DNA from 2 places in the Mesorhizobium sp. 2RAF21 genome. Region 2 is predicted to be linked to the other one. Evidence: predicted binding sites of a transcription regulator. Region 2 holds the regulator's gene; the other holds the start of a gene.
What was found. Region 2 encodes PhoB, which activates phosphate uptake and scavenging genes when phosphate is short. Its sites were predicted from a motif close to TGTCATNNANCTGTCAT; they were not measured.

Region 1 (15,587 bases), on a different contig from region 2:
TGCTGCTGGTAATCGCGATCATTCACGACACCGGCTTCCGCCATCAACGTCTTCGGAATCAGATGGCTGGAGGTGGAAGCGCGATCGCCGAAAGCGACCTTCTTGCCCTTGATGTCGCTGAGCGAATTCACATTGGCATTCGCGTTGGCAATGACGACAGAGCGGTAAGTCGGCTTGCCGTCGCTGACCATTGCCGCAAACGGCTCGATATCGGCTTTGCCCTTGGCAAGCACGTACGAGAGCGGACCGAAATAGGCTATGTCGATCCGGCCGAAACGCATTGCCTCGATCATCGACGAGTAGTCTGTTGTCACAACCAGATCGACCTTCTTGCCCAGTTCCTTCTCGAGGTAGTCCTTGAGCGGTTGATTGCGCTTGATCAACTCGGACGCATTCTCATCCGGTAACAGTGCGACCTTTAAAGTCTCTGGATTCGGATTGGCGGCGTGGGCTGGCGCTGCCAGCCCCATGGCAAGGGCGGCAGCAATGGCAAATTTCAGCAGGCGGTTCATAGGGACATCTCCATCTCAGGCGTAAACGGTGGCTGGGCGTAGGCGGGGTTACTCGTCCGGCTGGGTGCGATTGGCTCACGGCGGTGCCCGGCGTATATCGCGGCGAAATTGTCGTCATTGAGCTCATCAGGAGCGCCGTCAAACACAACATGTGCACCGGCAAGGCCAATGATCCGGTCTGCAAAGCGCTGCGCGTATTCCAGCTGGTGCAGCGACACGATGGCGGTGATGCCGTCTTCTTTGCACACCTGGCGAAGCAGTTCGAGGATCTTCTCCGAGGTGGCGGGATCGAGGCTGGCGACAGGCTCGTCGGCCAGAATGATGTTGGGCTGCTGCGCCAGCGCGCGGGCAATCCCGACACGCTGCTTCTGGCCGCCAGAGAGCTGATCGACACGCGTCATGGATTTGTCGGCCAGACCGACGCGCTCGAGGCAGTGGAGAGCCAGTTCCAGGTCCGCGCGGGGCAGCGGGAAGAAACTGCGCAAGGTATTGTGATAGCCGAGTCGGCCGGTGAGGACGTTGGCGAGGGCCGTATGTCGCTCGATCAGCTGATGGTGCTGGAAAATGAGTGCCGTTCGGCGCCGGTGCTGGCGGAGTGCGCCGGTCGGGCCAAGGACACCGAAATCCGATGAGACAATCTCGCCGGAGGTAGGTTTAACAAGGAGGTTCAGGGAGCGCAAAAGTGTCGATTTCCCCGCACCCGACAGGCCGAGTAAAACGGAGAACTCGCGCTGGAAGAAATCGAGGGTGGTCGATCTGAGCGCCACCACTCCGCCTGAATAGGTCACACCGACATTTCTGAGCCGCAACACGTATTTGCGGTCGGTCTCGGCATCGCTGGGCTTCATGGATCACCATCTGTAATGTGAATGACGCAGAGATTGCGTTTCGCAATACAGTAGGGCTCGTGGATGACACTTCGATGTCAAGGTCGCGAAGGTTTTGTGACTCTATCCGTCAGTGAAGTGACCCTTCGCCGCGTGCAAGGCGGACGATGCTGCATTGCGGCAAGGTTGTTACATCCGCAAATGTCTCATTTCCGCGTTCAAACCTAGGTGCTTGTGTTGTGAATGGCGTCTCGTTCCGATGGGCGAGACGAACGGCAAAGTTCCACCCTTCTACGACCTTCGACTGTGGCGCGGAAGCCCGTCGCTGTTCGTGATCTGAACTTTCTACCGTATATCTGTGCCCCTTTAATGTTCAGGGGCCAATAACGCGGCACAGATACGCTGATCCTCACCGACACGATTATTAAACTCGAATTGGACAAGATTGTTGAGCCGTGGCGCACGGCCACAAAACTGACCGGTATGTATCACCCTCACGGTCAGATCTTTTTCGGCATGCGCCTGCCCCTCCTTCTTCAGCAGCGGAAGGCCAAGGCAGCGCTGCAAAAAATCCACTCATGGCAGCCCGACCGTATTTTGCTCAGCCATGGCCGATGTTCGACACCCCCGCCACCGAAGTCGTCTGGAGGATTTTGGAAGACCCTCTCACGGCTAGCTTGCTCTCACCAGACGTGATCGCCAAGCCTGCTTCCATTCACGCGAAGGCTGACTGCCGGCCGACATTCCCCTAGAATGAGATCGGGCAAAGCGCGCAGTTCCGTCTATCAGTCCGGACTGCCGCACCGCCAGTGCGTCGATCATTAATCTCGTTTCCTGGCCGCTCCCATCATCTGCGACCATCCGAATCTGGACACGTTGCAGAGGCAGGACTACTGTCCGGTCAATGAGCAACCTCGTCCGCATCCTCGCAGTCGTCTTCCTCGCGGCCTTCGCCGCGGGCACGGCGGCGCACGCGGCGGCTTCGACCGACATGTCCCTGAAGATGTCGATGGCGGCCATGGACGATGGCGGCATGGCCGATTGCCAGGACTGTCCCCGCGATGACGGCCTGGCGTCGGCGTGCGACCAATTCTGCGTGACCACGCTGACTGCGATCTGCCCACCTGCCGTGACCGAGCTTCCGCATGTCGCGGCCATCGTTTCTTCGCCGCCCGCGGAACCGTCGGACGACCGCACGGGTCCCCCGGACCCCTACCCTCCCCGAACCACCTTCCTGAGCTGACGCGGCCGCAGCGGCATCCGCTCGCGGCCGACCCGTCGACCCGCTGGCTTCGTCCGCGCGTCATATGAGGCTGTTCCAGGATGGTTGATCCATGTCCGATTTCCGCGTGCCGACGCTGACGCGTCGAGCCTTCCTCGCATCCGCCGCCGCGGTCTCGACGGGTGCGATGTTTCCGCCGCAATCGCATGCCCGCGCCGCAGGCATTCGGGAATTCCGGCTCCGCGCTGGACCGGGCCGCGCTCAGATCGCGCCTGACCCGCACGGCGAGACCGCCATATGGTGCTACGACGGCAAGCTGCCCGGCCCGGAGATCCGCGTCCGCCAGGGAGAACGCCTGCGGATCGCGGTCGAGAACGCGCTGGACGAAGAGACGACCGTGCATTGGCACGGCGTGCGCGTGCCGAACGGCATGGACGGCGTGCCGCATCTCACGCAGGTGCCGATCGCGCCCGGCGACACCTTCACCTACGAGTTCGAGGCGGTCGATGCGGGCACCTTCTGGTACCACCCCCACCATCGCAGCTTCGAGCAGGTCGGCCGAGGCCTCTACGGGCCGCTGATCGTGGAAGAAGCCAATCCGGTCCGGGTCGACCGCGACGTAACCTGGGTGCTGTCTGACTGGCGGCTGACCAAGACCGCTGAGATGCGGGAGGACTTCGGCAACCGCCACGACATGATGCACAATGGCCGCGTCGGCAACACGGTCACGATCAACGGCCGGGTGCCGGATGTCGTCCCTGTCAGGAAGGGCGAACGAGTCCGCCTGCGCCTGATCAACGCCGCCAACGCCCGCATCTTCGGCCTCGACTTCGGAGATCACGAACCCACCGTGATCGCATTGGACGGGCAGCCCGTCGAGCCGCATGCGCCGGAGGGCGGGCTCGTCGTGCTCGGACCCGCCATGCGCGCCGACATCATTTTCGACATGACGGCTGAAGCCGGAAGCCGGGTTTCCGTGATCGATCGCTTCTACAAGGACCTCGAATACCGCCTGGTCGATCTCGCCTATGGCGATCAGCCGCTCAGGCAGACGGCCCTCGACTGGCCCGCCCTCCTGCCGCCGAACCCGCTGCCAGAACCGGACCTCGCATCGGCCATCCGCCACGAGGTCACCTTCAACGGCGGCATGATGGGAGCCATGGTCATGCAGGAGATGGGCGGCAGCATGGGCGACACGGGCGAGGATTCCGCCGGCGCGATGGGCGGCATGATGGGCGACATGATGAACATGATGCATTCCGGCGGCATCTGGTTCATCAACGGGGTTGCTGCCGAGGGTCACATCATGGACCCGATGCTGACGCTGGCGCGGGACAAGAGCCATGTCATCGCGATGACCAACGCGACGGCCTGGCACCATCCGATCCACCTGCACGGCCATTCGTTCCGGGTGATTTCCCGGAACGGCAAGCCGACGCGCCTCCGCGAATGGCAGGACACGGTGCTCATGTCTCCGCGCGAGCGGGTCGAGATCGCCTTCGTCGCCGACAACCCCGGCGACTGGATGCTCCACTGCCACATCCTCGAACACCAGGCCGCCGGGATGATGGGCGTCTTCCGCGTCGCCTGACAACCCCCCTTCAAAAGGAGAACCGAAATGCGTACCATTATGAACACCGTCGCCCTCGTTTCGTTCGTCTGGGCTGCCGTCCCGGCGCTCGCAGGCGAGAAGGACCTTACCCTATACAAGAACCCGCAGTGCAGCTGCTGCGAAGGCTATGCCGACTACCTGCGGGAGAACGGCTTCGACGTCACGGTCAAGGCGACGCACGACCTGGCGGAGATGAGCCGCGAGGCTGGCATTTCTGACGAGTTCCAGGGCTGCCACCTGTCGTTCGTGGACGGCTACGTCGTCAGCGGCCACGTCCCCGTGAGCACGGTCGAGAAGCTCCTGACCGAACGGCCCGACATCAAGGGCGTGACGCTGCCCGGCATGCCCATGGGCTCGCCGGGGATGAGCGGCACCAAGGAAGCGCCATTCGAGATGCTGGAGATCACCAAGTCCGGCACCGTGGGCGGGGTCTATGCGCGGGAATAGTGCCGCCGGAACCCAAAAACGGAAGGAGCCGCCAATGATGGACGGTGGAATGATGGACGGCATGGGCGGCATGATGGCGGGCATGGCACTGGTCTGGCTCCTGCTCGCCGTCGTGCTTGTCCTCGCAGCCGCGGCCTTGGTGAAGTACCTGTTCTTCAGCGGCCGTAAATGAGCAGGAAGGCTGTTGCCCTCGGCATCGTGGCGGGGCTCTCGGCGTTGGCCGCCATCGCCTTGCTCTGGCATTTCGGGGCCAATCCCAGCGATGCGGCGGCGATCGCACAGGGGCGGCAACTCTATGCCGCGAACTGCGCCTCCTGCCACGGAGCCAACCTCGAAGGCCAGCCCGACTGGAAGAGGCCGCTGCCGTCAGGACGCATGCCCGCCCCGCCGCACGATGCTTCGGGGCACACATGGCACCACCCAGACGGGGTGCTGTTCCGGATCACCAAGGAAGGCCCTGCCGCCGTGGTGGGCAACGGCTACGAAAGTGACATGCCGGGATTAGGGAACGTGCTGGGCGACGGCGAGATCCGCGCCGTTCTCGCCTTCATCAAGAGCACATGGCCGGAGCGGGAGCGCGCGTACCAGGCGCAGATGAGCCGCCGGGAAAAGGAGAAGGCGCAGTGAGAGCAATCCTGATGGCGCTTGCAATTGCCGTCATCGCGGCCGCGAGCAGCGCGGATGCCCAAGCACCGACTGCCATGTCGTTGCATCAGGAGCCGCAGCCCTTGGCCGATCTCGTCTTCGCCGAGGAGTCGGGAGAGCCGCGATCCCTTGATGACTGGCGCGGCAAGGTCGTGCTGCTAAACGTATGGGCGACGTGGTGCGCGCCATGCCGGGCCGAGATGCCGACGCTCGACCGCCTGCAGCAGCAACTCGGCGGCGAGGAGTTCGCCGTCGTAGCCCTTTCGGTGGACCGAGCGGGAGCCAGCGCGGTCCGGATGTTCTTCGACGAGATCGGGGTCAAGCTCGCCGTCTTCATCGACCAGGACGGGGCGGCGATCCGTTCGCTGGGGCTTTTCGGCCTGCCGGCCACGCTTCTGATCGGTCCGCAGGGAAATGAGCTCGCGCGGCTCGCCGGGCCCGCCGAATGGGATACTCCCGAGATGGTCGCCTTCCTCGAAGGGATCATCGAACGCGAACTCGACCAAACTGGAGAACGGAAATGAATAGAAGAGCGTTTCTCGCCGCCCTGGCTGCGACGCCGATCCTCGCGCATCCCGCGCATGCCCATCACCCGGGCGCCGATCTCGACAGGCTAATGGGCAGCGAGGAGAAGTATTTTCAGGCGATCGACGCTCCCGCAGCGCCGGGATTCGAACTGGCCGACGCCGAAGGCAACCCAGTTCGCCTCTCGGATTTCTCGAATAAGGTCGTCGTGCTCAACTTCGTCTTCGCGAGCTGCACGGACGTATGTCCGCTGCACTCCGACCTGATCGCCCGAGTCCAGGCCATGGTCGGTGAAACGCCCATGAAGGACCTGGTGCAGTTCCTGACGGTGACGACCGATCCGGCGGCAGACACGCCCGAGGTGATGAAAGCATACGGCGAGGCGCACGGGCTGGACCCGAGCAACTGGACGTTCCTGACCACCCGCGAGGGACAGGCGGAGGACGCTACGCGCAAGCTGTCGGAGGAATACAACGTCCGTTTCGATCCGCTCGAAGGCGGCCAGCAGATGCACGGCGTGGTCACCCATGTGATCGACCGTGGCGGGCGCTTCGCGGCCAAGTTTCATGGCCTCAGGTTCGATCCATTAAACCTGGTCATGTATGTCAACGGCCTGACGAACAGCGTGAATCAGCCATGACCATTTATTTTTGATCCAGGATTGCCGCCGAAACACCTTTCGTCATGTCGATGCACTCCGGGAGAAGAAGACCGGGAACTCCAATCGCCTGATGATCGTCTGCGCCCTTGTCGACGGCGAGCGTTCCGTGCGTGATCTCGAAGACACGCTCCAGATCCGTCAGCCAGGCCTCTCCCAGCAGATCTGCGTGAGGCAGGCTTCATCGAGGGGCGCAAGGAATCGAAGGCGGTCTACCACCGCCTGGCCGACAAGCGCATAGCGGGATTCATCGGCGTCATGTACCGCATATTCTGCTACCGCATATTCTGCGCCAATCCTGCAAGCGAGTCCTCGGAGCCACAATCTTAGATTCCGTCTGGCACCGGTCGGCGTTCGGCGCATTTGTCCGCCATCATAACACCCTCCTCATAAGGAAATCGTGAAGTGCCTGAATTCACACCGCTTGCGTCCCTTGCGGGGGTGCGATGAAGCCGCAGCCACTAACCACCTACTCGGTATCGCCGCCCGCGTTAGGTGCCGCATCGTCCGGTACGCCACTTTCCAACTCATCTAGCCACACGCTCGCGGTTGAATCGGATGGCGCGCGCCAATCTCCCCTAGGCGAGAGCGAACCGCCCGATGAAATCTTGGGGCCGTTCGGCATTGCCGAGCGCTTGAACTGGCTGATGGTGAAGAACCGGAAGAGGAACAGGCGGAGCCAATGCTTGATCGTGGAAAGATCGTAGGCTCGCCTGTCGCGTGCCCGCATATTCGCGGGCCAGGCGCCGCGCTCCACGGTTTCCCAAGCCTGCAGTGCAAGATAGGCGATCTTCGAGGGCCGGAGTCCGTAGCGCGTGACATAGTACAGGTTGAAATCCTGCAGGGCGTAGGGTCCGATAGCTGCCTCGGTCGATTGCGCACCTGCGCCTTCTTTTGCTGGAACCAACTCCGGCGAGATCTCCGCGGCGAGAATTGCCAGCAGGAGTTCGGCCGTCGCCTTGTCGGTGTCGTCCGAAGCCGCCACAAACCGGATCAGGTGTTGAATTAGAGTCTTCGGAACGGAGGCGTTGACGTTATAGTGCGACATGTGATCGCCGACGCCATAGGTTGACCAGCCGAGGCCGATTTCTGACAGATCGCCCGTGCCGACGACCAAGGCATTGTTATGATTGGCCAGCCGGAAAAGGTAGTCCGTCCGAAGCCCAGCCTGCACGTTCTCGAATGTCACGTCGTGCACCGGCTGCCCGCTCGCGAAGGGATGCCCGAGGTCGGCCAGGAGCTGCCGCGCCGCAGGACGGATGTCTATCTCCTTCGCGGTGGCGCCAACCGCGCGCATCAATGCCCACGCATTCGACTTGGAGGTCTCGCCGGTTGCAAATCCAGGCATGGTGAACGCCAGGACGTTCGAACGTGGCAGGTCGAGGCGGTCCATCACTTGGCTGCAGACGAGCAGAGCCTGTGTAGAATCGAGCCCACCGGAAACGCCGATCACGACCTTGCTTATCTTCGTTGCCTCAAGGCGCTTCGCAAGGCCCTGGACCTGAATGTTGTAAGCTTCGTAGCAATGTTCTGTCAGTTTTGCAGGATCGGACGGAACGTAAGGAAAGCGCTCGATCCTGCGCTTCAGGGGCAAAGGCTCTCTCGGCGCGTCGAGGGTAAAGGAGACCGTGCGGAAATCGGCCGGCTCAATCCCCCAGGCGCGCCCGCAATCGCCGAATGTCACACGACGCATGCGCTCCTGCCGAAGTCTTCCCAAATCGACGTCGCTCACCGCCATTGTCGAGCCTAAAGAAAACCGTTCGGTTTCGGCGAGCTTCAGCCCGTTCTCAAAAATTGATGCATGTCCGTCCCAAGCGAGATCGGTCGTGGATTCGCCAGGCCCGGCTGCCGAATAGGCGTAAGCCGCGATGCAACGCATCGATTGCGACCCGCAGAGTGTGCGGCGATCGTCGGCCTTGCCGATCGTGACGTTGCTGGCGGACAGATTGAGCAGCACTTCGGCACCCGCAAGTGCGGCTGCGGTGCTTGGCGGGTAAGGTACCCACATGTCTTCGCAAATCTCGACATGGAAGGTGAAGAGGCACGTGCCGGCGGAACGAAAAAGCAGATCGACCCCGAAGGGAACCTCTGCACCTGCAAGAGAGATGTTCCTGCCGCGAACATTGACGCCAGGGCTGAAATGCCGACGCTCGTAGAATTCCCGGTAGTTGGGCAGATAGGCCTTGGGAACGACACCCAGGATTCGCCCGCGGTGGATGACGACCCCCGTGTTGTAGAGGCGGCCGTCTGCTCGGAGCGGTGCGCCAATGACAAAGGCGGGGAAGAGATCAGCGCTCTCCTGGACGAGGCGTGCGATTGCTGCTTCCACGGAGTCAAGCAGTGCGTCCTGCTGCAGAAGATCATCGATTGCATAAGCCGAGAGACCGAGTTCGGGGAAGAGCATAAGCGAGATGCGTTCTCGATGTCCTTCTTGTAAAAGTTCACGTGTGCGATCGAGATTGAAGCTGGGATTAGCGACATCGATGCGTGGCACGCACGCCGCAAGACGCACAAAGTCATGTCGATATGGGGAGAAGAAGCTGACTTGTTGCTCAGCCATGTGCTGTTCGCCTTCCGAAGGTCGCCATCTGCATCACGGATAATAGACTGAGCCGGATGCAACAACCATCGAGGGCTTCCAGCAGATCAGGTGCGCAGGCAGCGATCGCGGCTCGGCGGCAGTTTGGCCCCGGACTGGAGAACGCACGGCAGCTGCAAAGATGTTACCGTCAATCCTCTTCGACTGAACTCTTCAATGTGGCCTCGCGAGCCTCTCTCAGTATGTCCCAGCCGCCCTTGAGGACGATTCCGCCGACCGCCAGCCCGATGATCAGATCGGGAAGCGGAGATTCCAGGAGCATGACCGCGGCGCCCGATACAGCGATGCCGGCATTGGCCAGCATATCATTGGTCGTGAATATCCAGGACGCCTTCATGTGCACGCCATCCTGCCGATGCGCCCGCAGCAGCCGCAGGCAAAGCAAATTTGTTGCCGCGTTTGCAATGGCCGTAGCAATCATGGCCAAGCCGATCGGCTCGGCGCCCACGAAAAAGCGTCGGACGACTTCCACGAGTAGAGCCAGGCCCAAAATGGTCAGAAGGACGCCGGACAGGCGTGCGACACGCGCTTTGGCCACAATCGTCTTACCAACGGCATAGATGCTGATTGCATAGACAAAGCTATCTCCCAAGTTGTCGAGGGCGGCACCCAGGAGACCTGTAGAATCTGCGATGACCCCAACGAGTCCCGCGAGAATTACTTGGAGGAAGTTAATACCAAGCACCCAAAGCAAGGTCTTGCGTTCGGCAGCGTTACTTGCATCCAGCTGGATTTCGTCTTCTTCCTGGTGTGATTTCGCGTTCATATGCGGTTTCCCGTATTCACTAATAACTCATTGCGATGGCTGCGACGACTTCGAGACAACGGGCCACGAAAGCCCAGGCTATGCTTCAGGCCAAGTGAGCAGCGCACCAACCGTGCTGCTAGCGACCGAAGAGTGCTGGTCCGACGACAGGAAACGGCGCGACTTTCCATCACCAGACCTGAGCGCAGACACCATTGAGGAATGCCAGCCTTACTGCGCTGCGCGGCTCGGCCGCTTTTCAGCGGGAGCCGTCGAGCCCGGCGACCAAAGGGATCCTGCGATTAGCAGGAGCGCGCCAATCGTTATCACTGTGTCCGCCATATTGAAGGCCGGGAAATGCCAGCCGCCCAGGTGAAAATCGAGGAAATCGGTCACCGCGCCTTGGCGCATCCGGTCCAACACGTTGCCCATGGCGCCGCCGGCAATCAAGCCAAGACCGATCGTGTCCGACGGCCTTGGCGATCTCATGGCCCATACGAGAAACCCGGCTGAGATCGCTATACTAATTCCGGCGAGCAACAACGGGCGATCGAGGAATATCTCTTGAAACATCCCGAAGCTGACGCCCGTATTGAACCCAAGCGTCAGGTTGAAGAATGGCGCGACCTCGATCGTGCGCGGCGGCACCATCACGATGTTGAGAATCAGCCATTTCGTGACGAAATCAGTGGCGAGTGCAGCGGCCAAAGCGCTTCCAGCGAGCGCGCCTCGTCGAGTTAAAGCCAAATACGCCAACGAAATTCTCCTGGACATGACCTCCGCGCTGCATGAGGTCCAGCGGGTTGAAAATTGGACTATGCTGGGGCCGTCTCGGCTGTCACGGGTGCGTGATGCCGGCGGGCCCGCACTCCGACGCCGCCAGACGGCCCCCCGTGTTCGATGTTCTGACCACGGTTGAGCAGGCGAAGCCCGTTGAGAACGACCAACAACGACGCGCCGACATCCGCTGCGATGGCGCCCCAGAGAGACGCCAGGCCCAAAACCGTAAGCGCCGTGAACAGGAGTTTTACGGCAATCGAGAAGGCGACATTTTGCCTGATCACCGCCATCGTCGCGCGCGAATGGCGGACCAACCACGGAAGCCTCGACAGATCGTCCGACATAAGCGCCACGTCGGCGGTTTCGATGGCGGCGTCTGTGCCCATTGCACCCATGGCGATGCCGAGAGTGGCCCTCCCCATCGCGGGAGCATCATTGACCCCGTCACCAACCATGGCAACCGACCCGTAGAGCCGCACCAGATCTTCAACGGCCGAGACCTTGTCGCCGGGCAATAGTTCCGCCCGGACCTCATCGATACCGGTCTGCTTCGCAATCGCCTCGGCGGTCGCCCGATTGTCGCCCGTGAGCATCACAACGTGTTTGATGCCGGCACGATGGAGCGCCGCAACGATCTCCGTGGCTTCAGGCCTGACAGCATCGGCAACGGCGACAAGCCCCCAGACTTCTTGATCGTCGCCCACCGCCACCATCGTGCGACCCGCGCTCGAAAGCGCATCGGCCCGCTCCAACACGCCGTCGGGGTTGACGCCACGCTCCTCGACGTAGCGACGCGAACCGAGCCACATTTCGCGGCCGGCGAAGCGGCCGATGACACCGCGGCCGGTGATGGCCTGGACCGCCTCGGCAGGTTCTGCGACGATCTTCAGCTCGGCCGCTTTTGCCAGGATCGCGCGAGCAATCGGATGCTCGCTGCGCGCCTCCAGGGCCGCTGCGGAACGCAGAATCTCGGCTTCGCTGCGACCGCCGAGCGCGACGACCTCGACGACCTGCGGCCGCCCTTCGGTGAGCGTGCCCGTCTTGTCCATGGCAATCGCGCTGAGGCGAGCTGGTGTTTCGAGGTGAATGCCACCCTTCACCAGCACACCCTGTTTCGCCGCTCCGGCGAGGGCCGCCACAATCGTTACCGGCGTCGAGATCACGAGCGCGCAAGGACAGGCGATAACGAGGAGCACAAGCGCCCGGTAGAACCAGACGTCCCAGGCACCGCCTAAGAGCAAGGGCGGAACCAAAAAGATCGCAACGGCAAGGATCATCACGACGGGCGTGTAGATGCGCGCAAACTTCTCCACCCACTGCTCACTGGGGGCACGCCGGCTCTGCGCCGAACCGACCATGCGGATGATCTGGGCAAGCGTGGTGTCACTCGCCGCCTTTGTGGTGAGGACGTCAAGCGCTCCCTCGCCATTGATAGTGCCGGCGAAAACCTCGTCGCCCGCCTCCTTGAACACCGGGACGCTTTCACCCGTGATCGGCGCTTGGTTGATCTCGCTCTCGCCGGCGGCAACCTTGCCGTCGAGCGGGATCTTGTCTCCCGGCCGTATGATGATGTGCGAGCCGACCCGCACCTCAGCTGCCGGAACATCGCGCTCCGAGCCGTCTTTGAACCTGACGCGAGCCGTCGGCGGCGCGAGTTCCATGAGAGCCGCGACTGCTCGCCGCGCGCGACCCAGACTCCATGTCTCGAGCGCGAGCGCCAGCGCGAAAAAGAACGAAACAGTAGCAGCCTCGAACCAGGCGCCGATGCCTATCGCGCCCGCAACCGCAACCGTCATCAGCAAGTTCATATCGGGTCGCAGCCGCTTGGCAGCGAGCCAGGCCTTGGGGGCGACATAACGGACCGCGCACAGCACTGCGAGCGTGTAGAGGATCATACTCGGCAAAGGCGTCGAGCCCAAGCCGTGTTCACCTGCCTCGAAGGCTGTAAGAACACCGCCGGCAAGCCAGGCGTGCACCGCAAAGCCCAGCGCCGCGAAAGCGCCGCTCGCTATTGTCAGCCACGATTGCACCCGTTTGCGGCGCTCTTCGTCCTGTGCTGCGGCGCTGTCGCTGCCTTCGCTCCACGACTCCGCTCGCATACCGGCACGAGCCACCGCTTTCTCGATACGGGCCTCGAGCGTAGCATCCGACATCGCGTCGATCGACATGCGGCCATTGAGAAGATCGAAGGCGAGCTTGTCTTCCCCGACCAGCGGGCCGACCTCGCGCTTCAATGCCGCAATCTCGTCGGCGCAGTCCATGCCGTGAATGCGAAACACGATTTGACCGGGCATGTGGGTCGGGATCGATGGGCTGAGGGCCTCCCGCGCCTCCGCGCCGCAGCCGCACGCGGCTCCGTCCGACGCTGTGGGCTCTGCCGCGCTCGATACTCCTTCCGGGGGCGACCACCGCTCGGCGCGCATGCCGGTACGAGCAACGGCTTCCTCGATCACGCCGGCTCCTGACCGGTTTTGAGGAGCAACCGTCATCATACCGCGCGCGGTGTCGAAGGCGAGCTTGTCCTTGCCGACCAACGTGCTCAATTCCCGCGTCAGAGCCGCGACCTCGTTCTTGCAGTCGAGACCGTGGACCCGGTAGAGCAATGTCTCCGACGTGCCGTCCGCGACCAGTGAAGCGCGCATTCCAGTCGGAACAACGCGGTCGATAATGTCATCAGCCGTTGCCACCTGTTGGGGCGCAACGGTCATCAGCCCCTTCGCGGTGTCGAAGGTCAGCCAGTCCTCGCCGCCGACCAACGGGCCGACCTCGCTCTTGAGCGCTGCGACTTCGTTCTTGCAATCGAGACCTTCGACTCGGAACAGCAGTGCCGACTGCTGCGGGGAATTTTCCAGGAGATGGGCTTGCATGCCGGTCGTCGCGACCGTGCGCCGAATGTCATCGACGACCAAAGCGTTAGCCGATAGCACCTCCATGACACCGGTCTTGGTGTCGAAGGACAGCTTGTCGTCACCGCCCACAAGCGGACCGACTGCCGCACGAAGCGTGCGGACTTCGTTCTGGCAATCAAGACCGTCGACCTTGAAGCGCATCGAGATGGGGGCACTCGTGGTTGCCGCTTCCGCTCTCATTCTAGTCTCCTCGTCATAGGCGCAGGGGGCTGGCCCGGCGCAATTGCGACCTTCCCGGGGAGACATACATGCTGTAGTCACTACAGAATCAAGAGCAAATCTTACATCGGGGCCTAAGTCGACGGGCGCTCACGAAAAATGGTCGGTGATCTTCCCGCCGGAGGCTTATCTACGACGCACCAGTGACCAGCTCTGGTGCCTCCATAACCTCGTTTTCTCGCCGCTAATGTCCCCTGACGTTGCTGATCACAAACCGGCTTGGCGGCACTGGGGGCAGCCGCGACCAGTCGAGCCGCAGATCCTGTTTGGGAACGTCGTAGCGCATGCGCCGGGAAAGGAAATCCGCAGCCTGCTTCATGAGCGCAAGCGCGATCCATTCGCCGGGGCACCGATGGCCGGCCTGGTGATCGCCGCCGCCTTGCGGAATGAAGTTGAACGGGCTTCCGTCCCATCGACCGAAGCGCTGGGGCTCGAATTCCTCCGGTCTTTCCCATGTCCGCCGATCATGGTTGGTCCCAAAGAGGTCCAGGATCACACGCCGGCCTTGTGGAAATCGGTATCCGTTCCACTCGAATGCCTGCGACACCCGCGCAGCGACGGCCGGGAAAAAGGGATAGTACCTGCGAACCTCCTGGACGAAGGCCTCAGCGAAATCCTCGTCCTCAGTCGCAAGCTTCTCTCGTAGATCGGGGTGTGCCTGGAGAGCATGTGCAACGAAAATGATGTAGACCGATACAGCGACGGTCGGTCTTACGACATTGATCAGTTCGACAGCTGCTACGTGCGGAGCGAGCAATTCGCCCTCCAAGTCGCGATGCCACGCTATGACGTGGGCGGCCGAGTCTTCGCGCGGACGGACATGGCCGCTACGGATATTCTCAACGATATTCTCCATCCAACGGTCGGTCCGTTTCCGTGCCCACCGCGACCACAAATGTCTGAACCCGATCGATCCCGCATGGTCGAACAGCGCAGCAATCTCGCGAGTTCGCGTGCTGACCTCCGACTCAGCCAGCGGAACGCCGGCCCAGGCGCAAGCGGCGCGTGTAAGAAGCGCGTGAAGCTCGTCGTAAAGCACGATCTCGTGCATCGAGGCCCATTTTTGAAAAGAGCTTTGCCACTCTCCCGATGTGTGCCGAACCAATTCCTCGATCCGCTCTGGCGTCATCAGCGACATGAACATCTGCTTGCGGTGGCGGTGTGCGGCATCGTCGAGACCCTGCACGCCGCCTTCGCCGAGCAACGTCTTCTGGATCGACTTGAGCATCGCGCCGCGGCGCACGAAGCGGCTGGGGTCGTAGAACAGGCGCGCCGCATCCGGCCCCGTGATACAGATGGCCTTCTGGAGCAACAGCCGTGTCTCGAACAGGTCGAACCCATTGTTCTGACAACGTCTTGAGATAAATCTGTAAGGCTCTCTGATCAGCGCGAAGGTGCTGTCGAAGCTCCGGTCTCGTGGAATCTGGGGCACCTGCTCTGACTCCTCTTGTCGGTCCGCTCTTTCAGTTTCGGTCGCTTGCACGGCACGTGCACCGGAAGCGTGACATAGCCGACGCATGGATAAACTATCCCGGCTCGTTCGTTTTCCACGCGCAACAGACAAGCGGAATCGCGCCTCACCTGATCAATAACTTGGATTGCTGCCGGGCTGTTCCCGCGCTCATGGCAATCTCCCGGAGATCTCGGACTTAGGTCTTAAAACGTTCTCGGTGCCGATCTAAGCATTGATTTTCTCCTCTTAGATGTCTCTCGGCATTCATTTTGATGGTGATGCCGCGGTCCTCGGGCTTCTCCTCCGGCACCAGCGCCCATCGGGCGTCAATTATGAACGGGCAGAAGCACGGCTTAGGTTGAAAGCCGCCAGCCTCAGTTGAAAAGGCTCGCGACCATGTCGTAGATCACCCACGCGAACGCGCCTATGATCGG
Region 2 (15,587 bases):
TATCAACTCGTCGTCCCGGCGGGCAATTTCGCCGCGGATTGAACGCGCACGATCGTGGTTAACGTCATATTCACCATGATTTTCGATACTTTGCCGGCGTCCTTGGGATCCGGGCAGACGCGCAACATGGGGGAATTGGTGCCGTGACCGCCGACATGCAGGGCTTGGAGCGCGCAGCTCGCCTTTCGCTGGGCAATTTCGAAGATCAGCCGAGTTCGGCGGAGAGGAAACCAATCCATCGGCACCGACTTGCGGTTGCGTTGGTTGCTTGCGGGGCGATCCTTCTGGTCCCGCTCGCCATACTGATTGCCAGTTGATATCCTGATGCCGTAGAGCGGATCAGTTCGCCAGCCGCCTCGAAAAAACCTGCCAAAAGGCGGGGCAATCGAGGGGGGCAGACAATATCCATATACCCATGCTAAACAACCGCTTGGAAGTGGATAACACGCGGCGACGCGAGGACTTCAAGCGAGAGGAGTAAATTGATGCGTAAGACTATTTTGGCTCTGGCGGGCGTGCTCGCGCTTAGCGCATGTACCACGACCGAGCAGGACGTGTCGGTGGGTACCGCCGCCGGCGCGCTGATCGGCGGCGCGGTGGGTGGCTGGAAGGGCGCGGCTATTGGCGCTGCTGTCGGCGCCGGCTCGGGTCTGCTGGTTCGCAACCTGCGCAATGGTTATTGCCAGTACCGCAATCCGGACACCGGGCGCATTTACACCCGCCGCTGCAACTGATCTGCACGGCACGAAATCGAAAGAGGCCGGCTTGCCGGCCTCTTTTGTTTTTGACACCTGTCCGCTCGCAACCTCAGTTCGAGTGCGGAATCCGGATTTTCACCTGTAACCCGTCTTCGCGAAACTCGCGCTCGATCGTGCCCCGCAACTCGCGGGTGATGTTCATGTCGATCAGCTTGGTGCCGAAGCCCGTCTTGGCCGGTGCCTCCAGATTGAGCTTGCCAGCCTCGATCCAGTTGAGCGCCAGCATTCTCTCGCGCCCTTGCCCGTCCACGGACCAATCGACCCTAAGCGCGCCGACCGAGCTGCCGGCCTCCCCATATTTCAGGGCATTGGTAGCAAGCTCGTGAAAGGTCAGGCCGAGCGCCTGGGTCGTCGTCTCATCGAGCAACACTTGCGGGCCTGAAAGCAGCCCGTCCGGCAGATCCTTGCCGAAAACCTGACCGAGCTCGATGCGCAGCAGATCGCCCAGATCGGCCTGCTGGCGGCGCGAGCGCGTCAACATATCCTGCGAGGCAGCCATCGATTGCAGCCTGGCGGAAAACGAACTCGAAAACTCCTTCAGATCGGCGGAATGCGCCGCCGTCTGACGGGCGATAGCCAGCACCCGGGCGATGGAGTTCTTGATCCGGTGCCGCATCTCCTGCAGCATCAGATCCTTCTCCATCAGGCTCTTCTCGGTGGTCTCATGCAGCCGTGTGGCCGCGTCGAAGGCACGTTCCTGGTAGCGGGCGATCATTGCGATGGTGCCCGCAAGCAGCAAGCCGAACAGCCCGAGCACCACTGGCACGAAAGGCGAGGATGGCTCGGTGAAGGCGGCAGTCGGCCGCAGCACGACGGCCCATGGCCGGCCGGCCACCTCGATCATGCGCATCGTCTTGAGACCGTAACCGTGTACGGGCGAAATTTCCGAGCGGTACAGCAGATTGCCCAGATCGATGGACTGGTCGTAGACCTCGAGATTGACCGGCAGCTGCGGCGCTTTGCCGAGCGCCACCTCAAACAGATCGCGCGCACGGAAGGCCGCGTAGAGAAACCCCTTCGTTTTCGCGACCGCATCTTGGCCGGCAGGCACGCCGCCCACTCCCAAGCGCGCAAAGATCACGAAACCCGGAACGGCCGACTTCGCCTCGCCCTTCGCATCGGGGAGCGGGTCCAGCATGCGCCGGCCACTTGCATGAAGGGCACCATCCGCCATCGCCTGTTCCATCGCGGCGCGCGACACCGAGTCAATGGCCACGTCGTAGCCGAGATAGCGCTGGCTTTCCCCATCGTGGGGCTCAATCAACGTGATCGGCGCGTGCCATTCCAGCCCGTCGGCCAACGGGAAGGCCGGGTCGATACCGTAATTGCTTCGGATTTCGTCCCTGGCGGCAGCTTCGCCGCCTGGTCTAATCAACTTGAGGTAGCCAAGGCTGAGCAGGCCCGCGAAATTTCCGTCGACATCGAGTGTCTGATAGAATTTGTCGAATTCCGCGCGCGAGACGCCACCGGTGCGAGCACTGAAAAACGCCTCGGTCGCCCGCAACAACGATGTGTGCAGGTCAAGCCGGCTTTCGATGCGTCCGACCGCATCGTCCGCCGCTGCCTCGAATTTTATCCGTGCCGCCTCGCGTGCCGCAAAATAGGCAAAGCCAGCCAGAACAAGGCTGGCCAGGGCGACGGCAACGAATGCTATCGTCGGGAAAAATTTTCTCAATTCCGCAGCTAGCCCGCAAAAGCCCCCGCGAATCTTTTAGCCCACGAAGGCCTCGTCCGAAAGCGGTATGCTTTCTTAGCCTGGTATCGATCACGTGATTGGTAAACGCGGCTGAGCGCGTCAGGCAGCTTCCCTGATTGCACCTGGGCCTGGAATGGCACCGGGCGGACATTTGCCAAGGATGATCATGCCGAGCACCTCGTCCTTGGTGACATCCTTTGTCCGTGCCGTCCCCACAACCTGGCCATTCTTCATCACGCAGACACGATCGGCGAGCTCGAACACGTCCTGGATGTCATGGCTGATCAAAAAGATGCCAAGCCCGTCGGCCTTCAACTGCTTCACCAGTTCGCCGACTTGCGCCGTCTCCTGCGGACCGAGCGCCGCGGTCGGTTCGTCCATGATCAGGATGCGCGCGTTGAACAGGATGGCGCGCGCGATTGCCACCGACTGGCGCTGGCCTCCCGACAGCTTGACGACCGGTTCCTTGAAGCGCTGGAAGCGCGGATTGAGGCGCCCCATCACCTTGCGCGCTTCCGCCTCCATGGCGACGTCGTCAAGCGTGCCGTATTTGGTCATCACCTCGCGGCCCAGGAACAGGTTGGCTGCTGCATCCACATTGTCGGCCAAAGCCAGCGTCTGGTAGATCGTCTCGATCCCATATTTCTTGGCATCGCGTGGATTGGAGATCGTCGCCTCCTCCCCATTGATGAAAATCTGGCCCGCGTCGCGCTTGTAGGCGCCGGACAGGATTTTGATGAAGGTCGACTTGCCGGCGCCATTGTGGCCGAGAAGCGCCACCACCTCGCCCGGATAGAGGTCGCAGGAAGCGCCATCCACGGCGCGGATGCCACCGAAGGCGATCGAGATGTCCTTCATCTCGACGAGAGGGGTGCTGGTCTGTTCCATGATCCTGCCTCCTTCCTAGACGCGCTTGCGATACATGGTGTCGAGCCAAACGGCGACGACCAGCACGAGGCCGACCACGATATTCTGAAGCGGCGTATCCAAACCCAAAAGCACCATGCCGGACTGCAACGACTGCATCAGCAACGCACCCAGCATCGCGCCGACCACGGTGCCCGAGCCGCCAGCCAGCGAGGTGCCACCGATCACGGCGGCCGCGATAACCAGCAGTTCGTCCAGCGTGCCAAGCGAATTGGTCGCCGCATTAAGCCTGGCCGACGAGATCGCCGCGGCGATTGCCGCCAGCACACCCATGATCATGAATACCTTCATCGTAACCCAGCGGGTGTTGATGCCGGCAAGATTGGCTGCCTCCGGATTGCCGCCGATGGCAAAGACGTAGCGACCAAACCGGGTACGGTTGGTGACGAAGGTCATGATGAGCCCGACAGCCACCGCCATCAGCACGGGAATGGCGATGCCATGCGCGATGAACAGGCCGCCTTCGGGTATCGGAATGTTATTGGCCGCAGCGTATTTGCTGACAACGCCGGCAGGCCAGGGGTAAGAATTGGCGACCTTGACCGCGCCAAGAATGGCAACGCAGGTCATCACGCCCAGGAAAATCTCGGCCCAGACAGGCCGCAAAGGAAACTTGAAGCGCTGGCGTTGCACACGGCCGTTGAGAAGCATGGCGATCACGCCCGCACAGGCCACAAGGCCGAGTATCCAGCTCCACGTCGCGCCGATCGAACCGGCCGGGCCACCGCCCATCAATTGAAAGGTCGCGTCGAGCGGCGCAACGGTGCGACCGCTGGTGATCCACCAGGCAGCACCCCGCCAAATCAACAGCCCGCCCAAGGTGACGATGAAAGCAGGCACTTCCAGATAGGCTATGATGAAGCCTTGCAGGGCACCGATAACGAGGCCAAGGACGACGCCTATGGCCAGCGCAACGACCCACAGCCACGGATTGCCAAGCTGCATGCCCATGACCCTGATCAGGAATTCGGCCTGGGCAACGCCCATGATCATGCCGACCACGCCTTCGACAGAGCCCACCGACAGATCGATGTTGCGCATGACGATAACCAACACCATGCCGGTCGCCATGATGGCGACCGACGACGTCTGTACCGAGAGGTTCCACAGATTACGCGGCGTGAGGAACAGACCGCCCGACAGAAGGTGTAGCCCGACCCAGATGACAAGCAGCGCCGCCACCATGCCAAGCATGCGAGTGTCGAGTTCGGTTGCCTTGAGAAAACGCCCAACGGCCGTCAATTCGGCTGCACGGGCGCGATCGACCGGCGCATTCGAGGTCGTATCGGTCATGATATCCTCCCATCCATGCGCCGAGCGGCGGCGATGGAGCGTCAAGTCGCGAAACCGGTCTTCTCGGCTTTGAAACGGAGTTTTTGAGAAAACCGCGGCTCGAGAGCCGCGGTTTCAACCCAAGCGAAGCTCAGCTTCAGTTACAGGCCTTCACCGAGCCTGCCTTGGCGCCCTGGCAGACAACGTCCTTGGAAACCCAGCCGGCGTCAATGACGACGTTGAGATTGTCCTTGGTGATGGCCACCGGCGTCAGGAACAGCGACTTGACGGTATTGCCCGCCGGGGTCGTGAAGTCCTTGGCTCCGGCGATGTCGCCCATCTTCTTGCCGTCGGCGAGTTGCGAGGCGATCTCGGCGGCGTTCTTGCCGAGTTCGCGAGCGTCCTTCCACACGGAAACGGTCTGCGTGCCAAGCGCGATGCGGTTCAAGGCGGCGTGGTCGCCATCCTGGCCGGAAACCGGCACCGAGCCGGCGAGGCCCTGAGCGGCAAGCGCGGCAACGGCACCGCCGGCAGTGCCGTCATTGGCGGCCACGACGGCATCGACCTTGTTGTCGTTGGCGGTCAGAAACTGCTCCATGTTCTTCTGCGCATTGGCGGGCAGCCAACCGTCCGTATAGGCTTCGCCAACGTTCTTGATCTTGCCGGCATCGATCGCAGCCTTCAGCACTTCCATCGAACCCGCGAACAGGAAGTCGGCGTTCGGGTCGGCACTGGAGCCCTTGATGAAGACGTAATGGCCTTCCGGCTTGACGGCGAACACCGCCTTGGCCTGCAAGCGCCCAACTTCCTTGTTGTCGAAGGTCAGGTAGAAGGCGTCCTTATTTTCGATCAATCGGTCGTATCCAACGACGGGAATTCCCTCGTCGACCGCCTTCTGCACCGCCGGGCCAATAGCGGATGCGTCCTGCGCCAGGATGATAAGGGCGTTGGCACCCTGGCCGATCAGGCTTTCCACGTCGGTGAGCTGCTTGCCAGGGTTCGATTGCGCATCGGCAGAGATATATTTGTCGCCGGCTGCCTCGATCGCCTTCTTCATTGCCGCTTCGTCGGTCTTCCAGCGCTCTTCCTGGAAATTGGACCAGGACACGCCGATAACCTTGCCCTTCGCCTCGGCGACGGCCGTAAGCGCGAACGTCATGGCGACACCCGCCAGAATGGCGGTTGTGAACTTTTTCATGGTTTCCTCCCTGCGCCCAATGGCGCGCTGGTATGCGTTGCCCTTGGAGAAGCTTTTTTTCGAGCTTCGAAAAAATAATTGCAGCGGCAGGCTCTTCTGTCAACCGGTTTCAACAATCCAGTTTTATTTATTTCGTGCCTCGAAATAATAGTGACGCGGGAACGGGCTTCTGCCACTATCTGTGGAGGAGGTTGGTGGCAGGACACCAAAATCGAAACGGATTTTGCATTCGCCTGCGCTGCGACCTATGGACAGAATGCACGCTTCCCGATGCCTTGCGGGACTTGTGCGCAAACAGCCTCGAATTCACGAAGGGCTGGCGGAGGAAGGAACGGCAAGGACATGACCGTCGGAATCCGGCACGATGACTTGCGCCGCAGGAACCGCGCGATGGTGATCTCCGCCGTGCGCCGCTCCAAACAGCCTTCACGCACCGAAATCACCACGATAACCGGTCTCAGCCACTCGACCATTTCCGCAATCTCTTCCGACTTGATCGCCGAGGGCGTCCTGATGGAAGGACGCAGTGAATCGACCGCCGCGAAACGTGGCCGCCCGCAGGTCGGGCTGGAACTTGCCGCGGACGCTGCGGCGGTGATCACGGTGATCCTATCGCTCAACCTCTTGACCGCGACGGTCACCGACTATGCCGGGCGCGTTTTGGCCCAGGATGCCCGCAGGCTGGACACCCTGACCCTGCCGCGGGAAGCCCTGATCGAGGAATGTGTCACGATCGTGCGGCAGCGCCTCGAAGACGAAACCACGATTGGGCGACGCGTGCTGCGTATTGCCTTCGCTGTCCAGGGCACTGCCGATTCCCATGCGCGTGCCATGCTTTGGACGCCAATAACGCCTCACGGCAATATTCCGTTCGCAGATATCCTCGAAGAGGCGTTCGGCATTCCTGTCATCGTCGAGAACGACTGCAACATGATGGCCGTTGCGTTGCGCTGGCGCGGTACCGACCGTTATCGTGACGACTTCATCGCCGTCCTGCTCTCGCACGGTATCGGCATGGGTATCGTGCTCAACGGCGAATTGTTCATCGGCACACATTCGTCCGGCGGCGAGTTCGGCCACATGATCCATCGCCCGAAAGGCGCGCTGTGCCGCTGCGGCCGGCACGGCTGCGTCGAGGCCTATGCCGGTAACTATGCGATCTGGCGAAGCGCCAATGGCATCGACGAAAACGCGGAACCGGCTGCCGACATCCCTGATAACGAGATGCAGGCGCTAGCTGATAAGGCACGCATGACAGCAGGCCCCGAACGCGACGCCTATCGATGCGCCGGTGAGGCGCTGGGCTACGGTCTGGGGTCCCTGTTTGCCGTCATCGACCCCGCCCCGGTGACGTTCGTCGGTATCGGCGCGACGGCCTTCGACCTGATCGAGCCGGCACTGCGGGAAGCGATTGCCCAGACCGCCGGCGGCCAGCATTCCGCTTCGATTTCCTTCGACACGGAGCCGAACGAGCAAATGCTGATCCGGGAAGGGTGCGCCATGCGCGCACTGACCTTCATCGACCAGGAAATCTTCGCACTGGGCGGTCCGATGGCAACCATGCCCCCGCCGCCACAAGGCGGCGAAGGCTAGGCTCAGTCCTCGCGGATAGCGTAACCGGATCCGCGGATGGTGCGGATGACATCCGGCATGCGACCGTTGTTGACCGCCTTGCGCAGCCGCCCGACATGCACATCCACCGTGCGTTCGTCGATGTAGATGGTCTCGCCCCACACATTGTCGAGCAACTGGCTGCGCGAGAAAACGCGACCGGGATGGCGCATCATGAATTCCAGCAGGCGGAATTCCGTCGGCCCGAGCCGGATTTCACTCTTCTTGCGGTAAACCCGGTGCGACTCGCGGTCGAGCACGATGTCGCCCACCTTGAGCACCGAGGATAGCACCTCAGGCTTGGCCCGGCGCAGCAACGCCTTCACCCGCGCCATGAACTCCGGCATCGAGAACGGCTTGACCAGATAATCGTCCGCTCCCGTGGAAAGCCCACGCACACGGTCGCTTTCCTCGCCTCGCGCCGTCAGCATGATGATCGGCAGACGTTCGGTTTCGGGGCGCATCCTGAGCCGACGACACAATTCGATACCGGATACGGCCGGAACCATCCAATCGAGCACCAGAAGATCTGGAACATTCTCTTGGAGCCGGATTTCCGCCTCGTCGCCTCTCGCCACCACCTCGACCTGGTAGCCCTCGGATTCCAGATTGTAGCGGAGGAGAACGCCCAACGGCTCCTCGTCCTCCACCACCATGACACGCGGCGCGATCATCTTGCCGTCGTCCTTTTGCTACGCGGCCGGGACGGCTGCGGCCGTCTCGTCGAACTTCGGCCGATTGGGCGGCAACTGCTCGCCCGTCAGCACGTAGTAGGCATTTTCGGCGATATTGGTGACGTGATCGCCGATGCGTTCCAGATTCTTGGCGCAGAACAGCAAATGCGTACACGGCGTGATGTTGCGCGGATCTTCCATCATGTAGGTCAGCAATTCGCGGAAGACGGAAGTGTATTTTACGTCGATCCGTTCATCGTCGGCCCTCAGCTGAGCAAGCCCCTGCGGATCAGCCGCCGCATATTTCTCGATCACCCCGTCGACCTGGACGAGTACGAGCTGCGCCATGGCATCGATGGAATGCGAAAATTCGCGCGGCGTCCCGCTCTGCCCGACCGCGCCAACCCGCTTGGCGATGTTCTTGGCAAGGTCGCCGATGCGTTCGAAATCGCCCGCCATGCGGATGGCGCCGATGACGGCACGAAGGTCCTGCGCCATCGGCTGCCGCTTGGCGATCAGCGTGATCGCACGGTTGTCCAGTTCGCGTTGGCGCGCATCCATGATGGCATCGTCGGACACGACGCGCTGCGCCAATCCATTGTCCGATTTCAGCAACGCCTTGGTCGAGCTCTCGACCATCGATCCCGCAAGGTCGCCCATATCGCGGACAAGCTTGCTGATCTGTCCGAGTTCCTCATCGAACGACGCGACGGTATGTTCACCCATGATCCTGTCCTCGCTTGTCGTCTGCCGCGCTCGTCGGCTCAGCCGAAACGGCCGGTGATGTAATCCTGCGTGCGCTTGTCGTCAGGGTTGGTGAACATCTTGTCGGTAGCCCCCTCCTCGACCAGATAGCCGAGATGGAACATGGCGGTGCGTTGCGACACGCGTGCCGCCTGCTGCATCGAGTGCGTAACGATGACGATCGTGTAGTTCTGCCGCAGTTCGTCGATCAATTCCTCGACCTTGGCGGTTGCGATCGGATCGAGAGCCGAGCAGGGCTCATCCATCAGAATGACTTCCGGCGACACGGCAATTGCACGCGCGATGCACAGGCGCTGCTGCTGACCGCCGGAAAGGCCCGTACCCGGTTCGTGCAGGCGGTCCTTCACCTCATTCCAGATCGCCGCCTTTTGCAGACTGGACTCAACAATCCGATCCATGTCGGCCTTGCTCTTGGCAAGCCCATGGATGCGCGGACCATAGGCGACATTCTCGTAGATCGACTTCGGGAACGGATTGGGCTTCTGGAACACCATGCCGACGCGGGCGCGAAGTTCGACTACGTCGATCTTGGGATCGTAGATGTCTTCCTGGTCCAGCGTGATCTTGCCGCCAACCTTGGCGGAATCGATCGTGTCGTTCATGCGGTTGAGGCAGCGCAGGAAGGTCGACTTGCCGCAACCGGACGGGCCGATGAGCGCCGTCACCTGGTTCTGGCGGATGTCCAGATTGACGTCGAACAGCGCTTGCTTCTCGCCATAGTGCACGGTGACCTTGTCACCACGCATCTTGATCATCTCATTGGTCTGGGCGCTCATCTGGCTGCTCACTGCCTGTTCGAGGGTCTTTTCCGTCATGATATTCATATCAGGCTCCCTTTCTACCAGCGCCGTTCGAAGCGACGCCGGAGCACGATCGCGGTGATGTTCATGGCCATCAAGAAGACCAGAAGGATGATGATGGCGCCCGACATGCGTTCCACGAAGGCGCGCTCGGCCTCATTGGCCCACATATAGATCTGCACCGGCAGCGCCGTCGCCGGATCGAATGGCGTCGTCGGATAATCGGCCACGAAAGCCACCATGCCGATCAGCAGCAGCGGAGCCGTCTCACCCAGCGCGCGTGCCAGGCCGATGATGGTACCGGTGAGGATGCCCGGCGCAGCCAAAGGCAGGACGTGCTGGAAAACCATCTGCATCTTCGAGGCGCCAAGACCGAGAGCAGCCGAGCGGATTGAGGGCGGCACGGCAGCGAGAGCAGCGCGCGTGGCGATGATGATGGTAGGCAACGTCATTAGCGTCAGCACCAGGCCACCGACGAAGGCGGCAGAACGCGGCATGCCGAGGAAATTGACGAAGACAGCGAGGCCTAGAAGGCCGAAAACGATCGACGGCACCGCGGCCAGATTATTGATGTTCACCTCGATCAGATCGGTGAAACGGCCCTTCTTGGCGAATTCTTCGAGGTAGATCGAAGCGGCGACGCCAATGGGCAGCGCAAGCAGCAACACGATCACCATCATGTAGAACGAACCGATGATCGCGACACCGAGACCCGACGTTTCCGGACGGCTGGAGGCGCCGAAGGTAAACAGACCGGTGTTGAAATGCTCGGCCATTGCGCCTTCGGCCTTGAGCTTGTTCATCCATTCGACCTGCTGGTCGGAAACCTTGCGGCGATCTTCCGGAACGCTCAAATCGATCTGGCCTTTGAAAGCCGAGTCGAGGTTGGCGGCGGCAAGGATCTCGACGTTGCGCGTCGTGCCGATCACCGCCGGATCGGAAACGGCGACGTTTCGCAGCTGAACGCGAGCGCCTTCCGACAGAAAGCCTTTCAGCTTCGCCGCCATCGGCTTGTTCTTCGGATCAATGCCGAGCTTCTCCATCAGGGCGCGTTGCGCCAAGACCGGATAATTGGCCGTGACCAGCACGTCTGGATCCGATGCCCGTTTGTTGTCGGGGTCGATGACCTTCTCGTCGAAGGTAATCGGCAGGGTGATCGTCGTTTGCCAGAACGAGGTGTAGCCCTTGCCCACGATCGAAACCAGCATGACCGCCAGGAAGGCCAGGCCGACGAGGATCGCCAACACACCGTAGAGGCGGAAGCGGCGCTCAGCGGCATAACGTTTCTTGAGGCCGATGTCGCGACGTGCCTGGGGAACCGAGGCGGCGACCGTATCCAAGGTGACGTCGGTCATTCGTACTGCTCCCGGTATTTGCGGACGATGTAAAGGGCGACGATGTTCATCACCAGCGTCAGCGCGAACAGCGTGATGCCGAGCGCGAAGGCAACCAGCGTCTGCGGTGAATTGAATTCGAGGTCACCGGTCAACTGGTTGACGATCTTGACCGTGATGGTGGTCATCGCCTCGAACGGATTGAGCGTCAGATTGGCGGCCACACCGGCGGCAAGCACGACGATCATGGTTTCGCCGATGGCGCGCGAGGCGGTGAGCAGGATTGCGCCGACGATGCCCGGCAGCGCCGCCGGCAGGATGACCCGCTTGATCGTTTCCGAGCGCGTCGCGCCAAGACCCAGCGAGCCGTCGCGCATGGCACGCGGCACCGCCGTGATGATGTCGTCGGAGAGCGAAGACACAACCGGGATCAGCATGACACCCATGACGAGGCCGGCGGTCAGGATCGATTGCGCCTGGATAAAGGACGTACCGCCGGCGAGAGCGGCGCTCAAATCACGCAGGAATGGTCCGAGCGTGACGAGCGCGAAGATGCCGTAGACGATGGTCGGGATGCCGGCCAGCAACTCGAGCGACGGCTTGACCGCGGCGCGCACACGCGGCGAAGCGTATTCGGCCATGTAGACAGCCGACATAAGACCGATCGGCACCGCCACCAGCAACGCGACGAAAGCAATATAGAGCGTACCAGCCAACAGCGGGATCAGGCCAAATTGCCCCTCGGAGCCAACAGCACCGGCGGCGGCGAAGCGTGGATCCCACACCGTGCCAAAGAAGAAATTCGAAAGCGGAACCCGATGGAAGAAATTCAGCGTCTGGAACAGCATCGACAGCACGATGCCGATCGTGGTCAGGATGGCGATGGTGGACGCGCCGAGCAGACCCCAAAGCATCAGCCGCTCGACATTGTTGCGGGCTCGAGCCCGCGGCATGACCTGCGAGATCCCATAGGCGGCACCCGCGAGCGACAGCGCAACGGTGGCAACGGCGCCAACCAGTCCCAGCGTATCCTGGACCTTGTTGGCCGCGGCCGCGATCGAGATCATGTAGTCTTGCGTATCGGTGGCCAGGGCAACGCCCTTAGCGGCAAGCGAAGGTCGCAGTTCGGCGAAAGTCGCCGGCAGCGATGCGACCTGTTGCGGGTCCAGCTTGCGCAAGCCGTTGGCGAGGCTCTTGGTCAGGCTGACGGCCAGGGGTTCGCTGGCAACACCGGTCTGCGCCGGCATCTGCGCATGCAGATGGCTATTGAGATAGACGGACGAGCCTATAACCCAAAGCGCCAGAAACAGGGCGGCCGGCAACGTTGCGAGCAGGAATGCCCACCAGCCATGATAGTGGGCTCGCGAATGCGGCTTGACCTTGCCGTCATCCTGGGCTGCCGCTCTCTGCCTTGCGATGATGAAGGCGCCAATTCCGATCGCGACGACGATTGCCAAGACGAGCATGGATGACATGGAGCGGCCTCTGAAAGGTCACGGAAACAGCCGGACCGGGTCCGACTGCAATGACCGGGGCGCGAACTTAAGTCCACGCCCCGGCAGCAGGAAAATTACATCGTCTTTCCAGCGTCGAAGGCTTCGCGCTGGCCCTTGCGCTCGGCTTCCGGAGCCGAAACCAGACCATACTCTGCCAGCGGGCTGTCCGGGCCGATCATCTGGTCGGTCAGGAAGAAGTCGACATATTCCTTGAGGCCGGGAACGACGCCGAGATGCGCCTTCTTCACGTAGAAGAACAGCGGACGCGACACCGGATATTCACCCTTGGCGATGGTCTCGGTCGACGGCGTGATGCCGGAAACGGTGGCCACCTTCAGCTTGTCGGCGTTGTTCTCGTAGAAGGCCAGGCCGAATACGCCGACGCCGGTCTTGTTGGAGTCGATGCGGGCGAGCGTCTCGGTGTAGTCGCCGTCGATGTCGATAGCCTTGCCGTCCTTGCGGATGGCGATGCAGGTCTTGCCGATTTCCTTTTCATCGGTCACGCCAGCAGCCTTCAGAGCTGCCTTGTCGCAACCGGCGTCGAGCAGCTTGGTCTCGAAGACTTCGCGCGTGCCGTGCTTTTCACCCGGAATGTAGGCAGCAATATCCCACGCCGGCAGCTTCGCGTTGACCTGGTTCCACTTGGTGTTCGGATTGTCGACCAGCTTGCCGTCGACGACGATCTTGGCGGCCAAGGCCTTGTAGATGTCGGCCGGAACCAGCGCCCAATCCGGACCCTTGGCGTCGGTTGCGAAGACGATGCCGTCATAGCCGATCTTCACTTCCTGGATTTCCTTCACGCCGGCGTCCTGGCACGACTTGATTTCGTCCTTCTTGATCGGACGCGAGGCATTGGCGATGTCGATGGTGTTCTCGCCGACGCCCTTGCAGAATTCCTTGATGCCGGCGCCCGAACCGCCGGACTCGACCACAGGGGTCTTGAACTTGTTGAAGGTTTCGCCGAACTGCTCGGCAACGATCTTGGCATACGGCAGAACGGTCGACGAACCGGCGACCTGAACCTGGTCGCGCGCGGCGGCGAAGCCAGCCGAAGCGGCGAGCGCGAAGGCAGCGGCCGACGCGGTGAGAAGAGCTTTTTTCATTGGGCCTGCTCCTGTTAGGAAGGTGGTCTCTAGACGCCTTTCCTGCGGCGCCGAGTGAGGCCATAGCGCCCGTTTATTACAGTCGCATGACAGTTTCATGTCACCCTAGTAACGACTGGCAACCGACCACCAAAGCACACACGAACCGTCCCCAGCGGAAAGCAGGGTTCCGCCCGCGAAATCAGCGATTTGCTTGAATTTACCGGCAGCGACAGCCGGCAAATGAAATTTCATTGGAAACACCGGCGTCAAAGCGCCGGCTTCTTATCCGGCACTGCGGCGAGCCTCATATGCGCCACCGATCCACCGATCGAGCTTCTCCAGCAGCGCCTTGGGGCTGATCGGCTTCGGCAGATAGTCATCCATACCCGCTTCCAGGCACCGCTCCCTGTCGCCTTTCAGCGCATGCGCAGTGACACCGACGATAGGCACGTGCGTGCCGTTCCCGGCCTCGCGTTTGCGAATTTCGCCCGTTGCCTCCAGCCCGTTCATCTCCGGCATCGAGACATCCATCAGGATCATCCGCGGTCTCAACTCGCTGGCGGCTTCCAGAGCCTTGCGGCCGTTGCCGACGATCTCGAAGCTGTATCCCGTGTCAGCCAGGATCTGGGTAAAGACCAGTTGGTTCACCTCGTTGTCCTCGGCAACGAGGATGTCGAGGCCGCCTTCACTCTTGGTCGCCAAGGGACGAACAGGCGCGATCTGTGGCGCCGGTTCGAGGGCCACGGCAAGCGGCATGGTTGTCCGGGTTGTGAAGCGACCGGTCGCATCGACCTCACTGGGAGGCAGGGCAGCGCTGCGATGGCGCTGAATGGTCGAAACCAGCGCCTCCAGGAGGATCGAAGACCGGGCCGGCTTAATGAGATGAGCCGCGATGGCGAGGTCGCGATAGCTGGCATTGCCGAGTGTCTGGTCGACCGAGGTCAACATGATGATCGGTGTACTGGCGAGACCTTCGGTGTTGCGGATGACACGCGCCACTTCGGCCCCCGTCATGCCCGGCATCTGATAGTCAAGCACCACGCAGTCGACGGGAACGCCATAGGCCGCGGCAGCGGCCAGAACCTTCATCCCTTCCATGCCACTCGCCGCCGCGCAGGCGTCAAACGACCAGGAAGCCATCTGCTCGCTCAGGATGGATCGGTTTACCGCATTGTCGTCGACGATCAGAATCCGGGCGCCCGTCACGTCGATGGGCATCACGCGCTGCCCCTCTGTCTGCTGGGCAACGGGCAACGTCACGGTGAACCAGAAGGTCGAGCCCTTGCCCTCGGCGCTATCCACGCCGATCTCGCCGCCCATCAGCTCGACAAGACGTGAGGTGATCGCGAGCCCTAGTCCCGTTCCCTCGTGACGTCGCGTCGACGACGTGTCGACCTGGCTGAACTTCTCGAAAATCTGGGACAGTTTTTCCGGCGGAATACCGATGCCTGTGTCGGTAACCGAGATGGTCAGCTTGGTGCCGGCGGGCATCCTGTTGCCGGCGACATCCACCAGCACATGGCCTTCGTCGGTGAACTTGACCGCATTGCCGAGCAGATTCGTGACGATCTGCCGGATACGGCCGACGTCGCCGACGAACATGCCATCGAGACCGGGCTGAACGCGCACGATCAGCTCAAGGTCCTTTTCCTTTGCCCGCGTCGAAACGAGGGTTGCGACGTCTTCGATCGCCTCGGCCAAATTGAACGGAGCAGGGTCGAGCACCAACTGCCCGGCGTCGATTTTCGAGAAGTCGAGAATATCGTTGATGATGGTCAGCAACGCATTGCCCGACTTCACGATGATGTCGGTGAAGGTCTTTTGCTTGGCATCCAGATCGGACTTGGCCAGAAGCTCCGCCATGCCGAGCACGCCGTTCATCGGCGTTCGGATTTCGTGGCTCATATTGGCCAGGAATTCCGATTTGGCGCGGTCGGCCAGCACGGCCCGCTGGCGGGCCTCCTTGAGTTC

Region 1: phnC (phosphonate ABC transporter ATP-binding protein) is a predicted target of PhoB. The motif match lies at 1,424-1,440, and genes of this name have one in related genera.

Annotation. Positions count from the first base shown of each region.
Region 1 covers NZ_JBFRGM010000027.1:57,637-73,223, forward strand. The annotation lists gene phnD (phosphate/phosphite/phosphonate ABC transporter substrate-binding protein) at 1-512, opposite strand, end outside; gene phnC (phosphonate ABC transporter ATP-binding protein) at 509-1,360, opposite strand; gene AB4136_RS29805 (hypothetical protein) at 1,706-1,915, opposite strand; gene AB4136_RS29810 (hypothetical protein) at 2,244-2,582, shown strand; gene AB4136_RS29815 (multicopper oxidase family protein) at 2,674-4,152, shown strand; gene AB4136_RS29820 (DUF411 domain-containing protein) at 4,180-4,620, shown strand; gene AB4136_RS29825 (hypothetical protein) at 4,655-4,792, shown strand; gene AB4136_RS29830 (c-type cytochrome) at 4,789-5,247, shown strand; gene AB4136_RS29835 (TlpA family protein disulfide reductase) at 5,259-5,789, shown strand; gene AB4136_RS29840 (SCO family protein) at 5,786-6,430, shown strand; gene AB4136_RS29845 (hypothetical protein) at 6,522-6,689, shown strand; gene AB4136_RS29850 (NAD(+) synthase) at 6,918-9,008, opposite strand; gene AB4136_RS29855 (cation diffusion facilitator family transporter) at 9,178-9,813, opposite strand; gene lspA (signal peptidase II) at 10,024-10,500, opposite strand; gene AB4136_RS29865 (heavy metal translocating P-type ATPase) at 10,608-13,661, opposite strand; gene AB4136_RS29870 (cytochrome P450) at 13,885-15,132, opposite strand; gene AB4136_RS29875 (MAPEG family protein) at 15,528-15,587, opposite strand, start outside.
Region 2 covers NZ_JBFRGM010000013.1:66,669-82,255, forward strand. The annotation lists gene AB4136_RS21580 (sensor histidine kinase) at 1-42, shown strand, start outside; gene AB4136_RS21585 (YMGG-like glycine zipper-containing protein) at 486-734, shown strand; gene AB4136_RS21590 (CHASE domain-containing protein) at 808-2,433, opposite strand; gene AB4136_RS21595 (ATP-binding cassette domain-containing protein) at 2,554-3,342, opposite strand; gene AB4136_RS21600 (sugar ABC transporter permease) at 3,358-4,674, opposite strand; gene xylF (D-xylose ABC transporter substrate-binding protein) at 4,811-5,851, opposite strand; gene AB4136_RS21610 (ROK family protein) at 6,194-7,444, shown strand; gene phoB (phosphate regulon transcriptional regulator PhoB) at 7,447-8,136, opposite strand; gene phoU (phosphate signaling complex protein PhoU) at 8,155-8,862, opposite strand; gene pstB (phosphate ABC transporter ATP-binding protein PstB) at 8,901-9,725, opposite strand; gene pstA (phosphate ABC transporter permease PstA) at 9,740-11,056, opposite strand; gene pstC (phosphate ABC transporter permease subunit PstC) at 11,053-12,510, opposite strand; gene AB4136_RS21640 (substrate-binding domain-containing protein) at 12,606-13,634, opposite strand; gene AB4136_RS21645 (response regulator) at 13,899-15,587, opposite strand, start outside.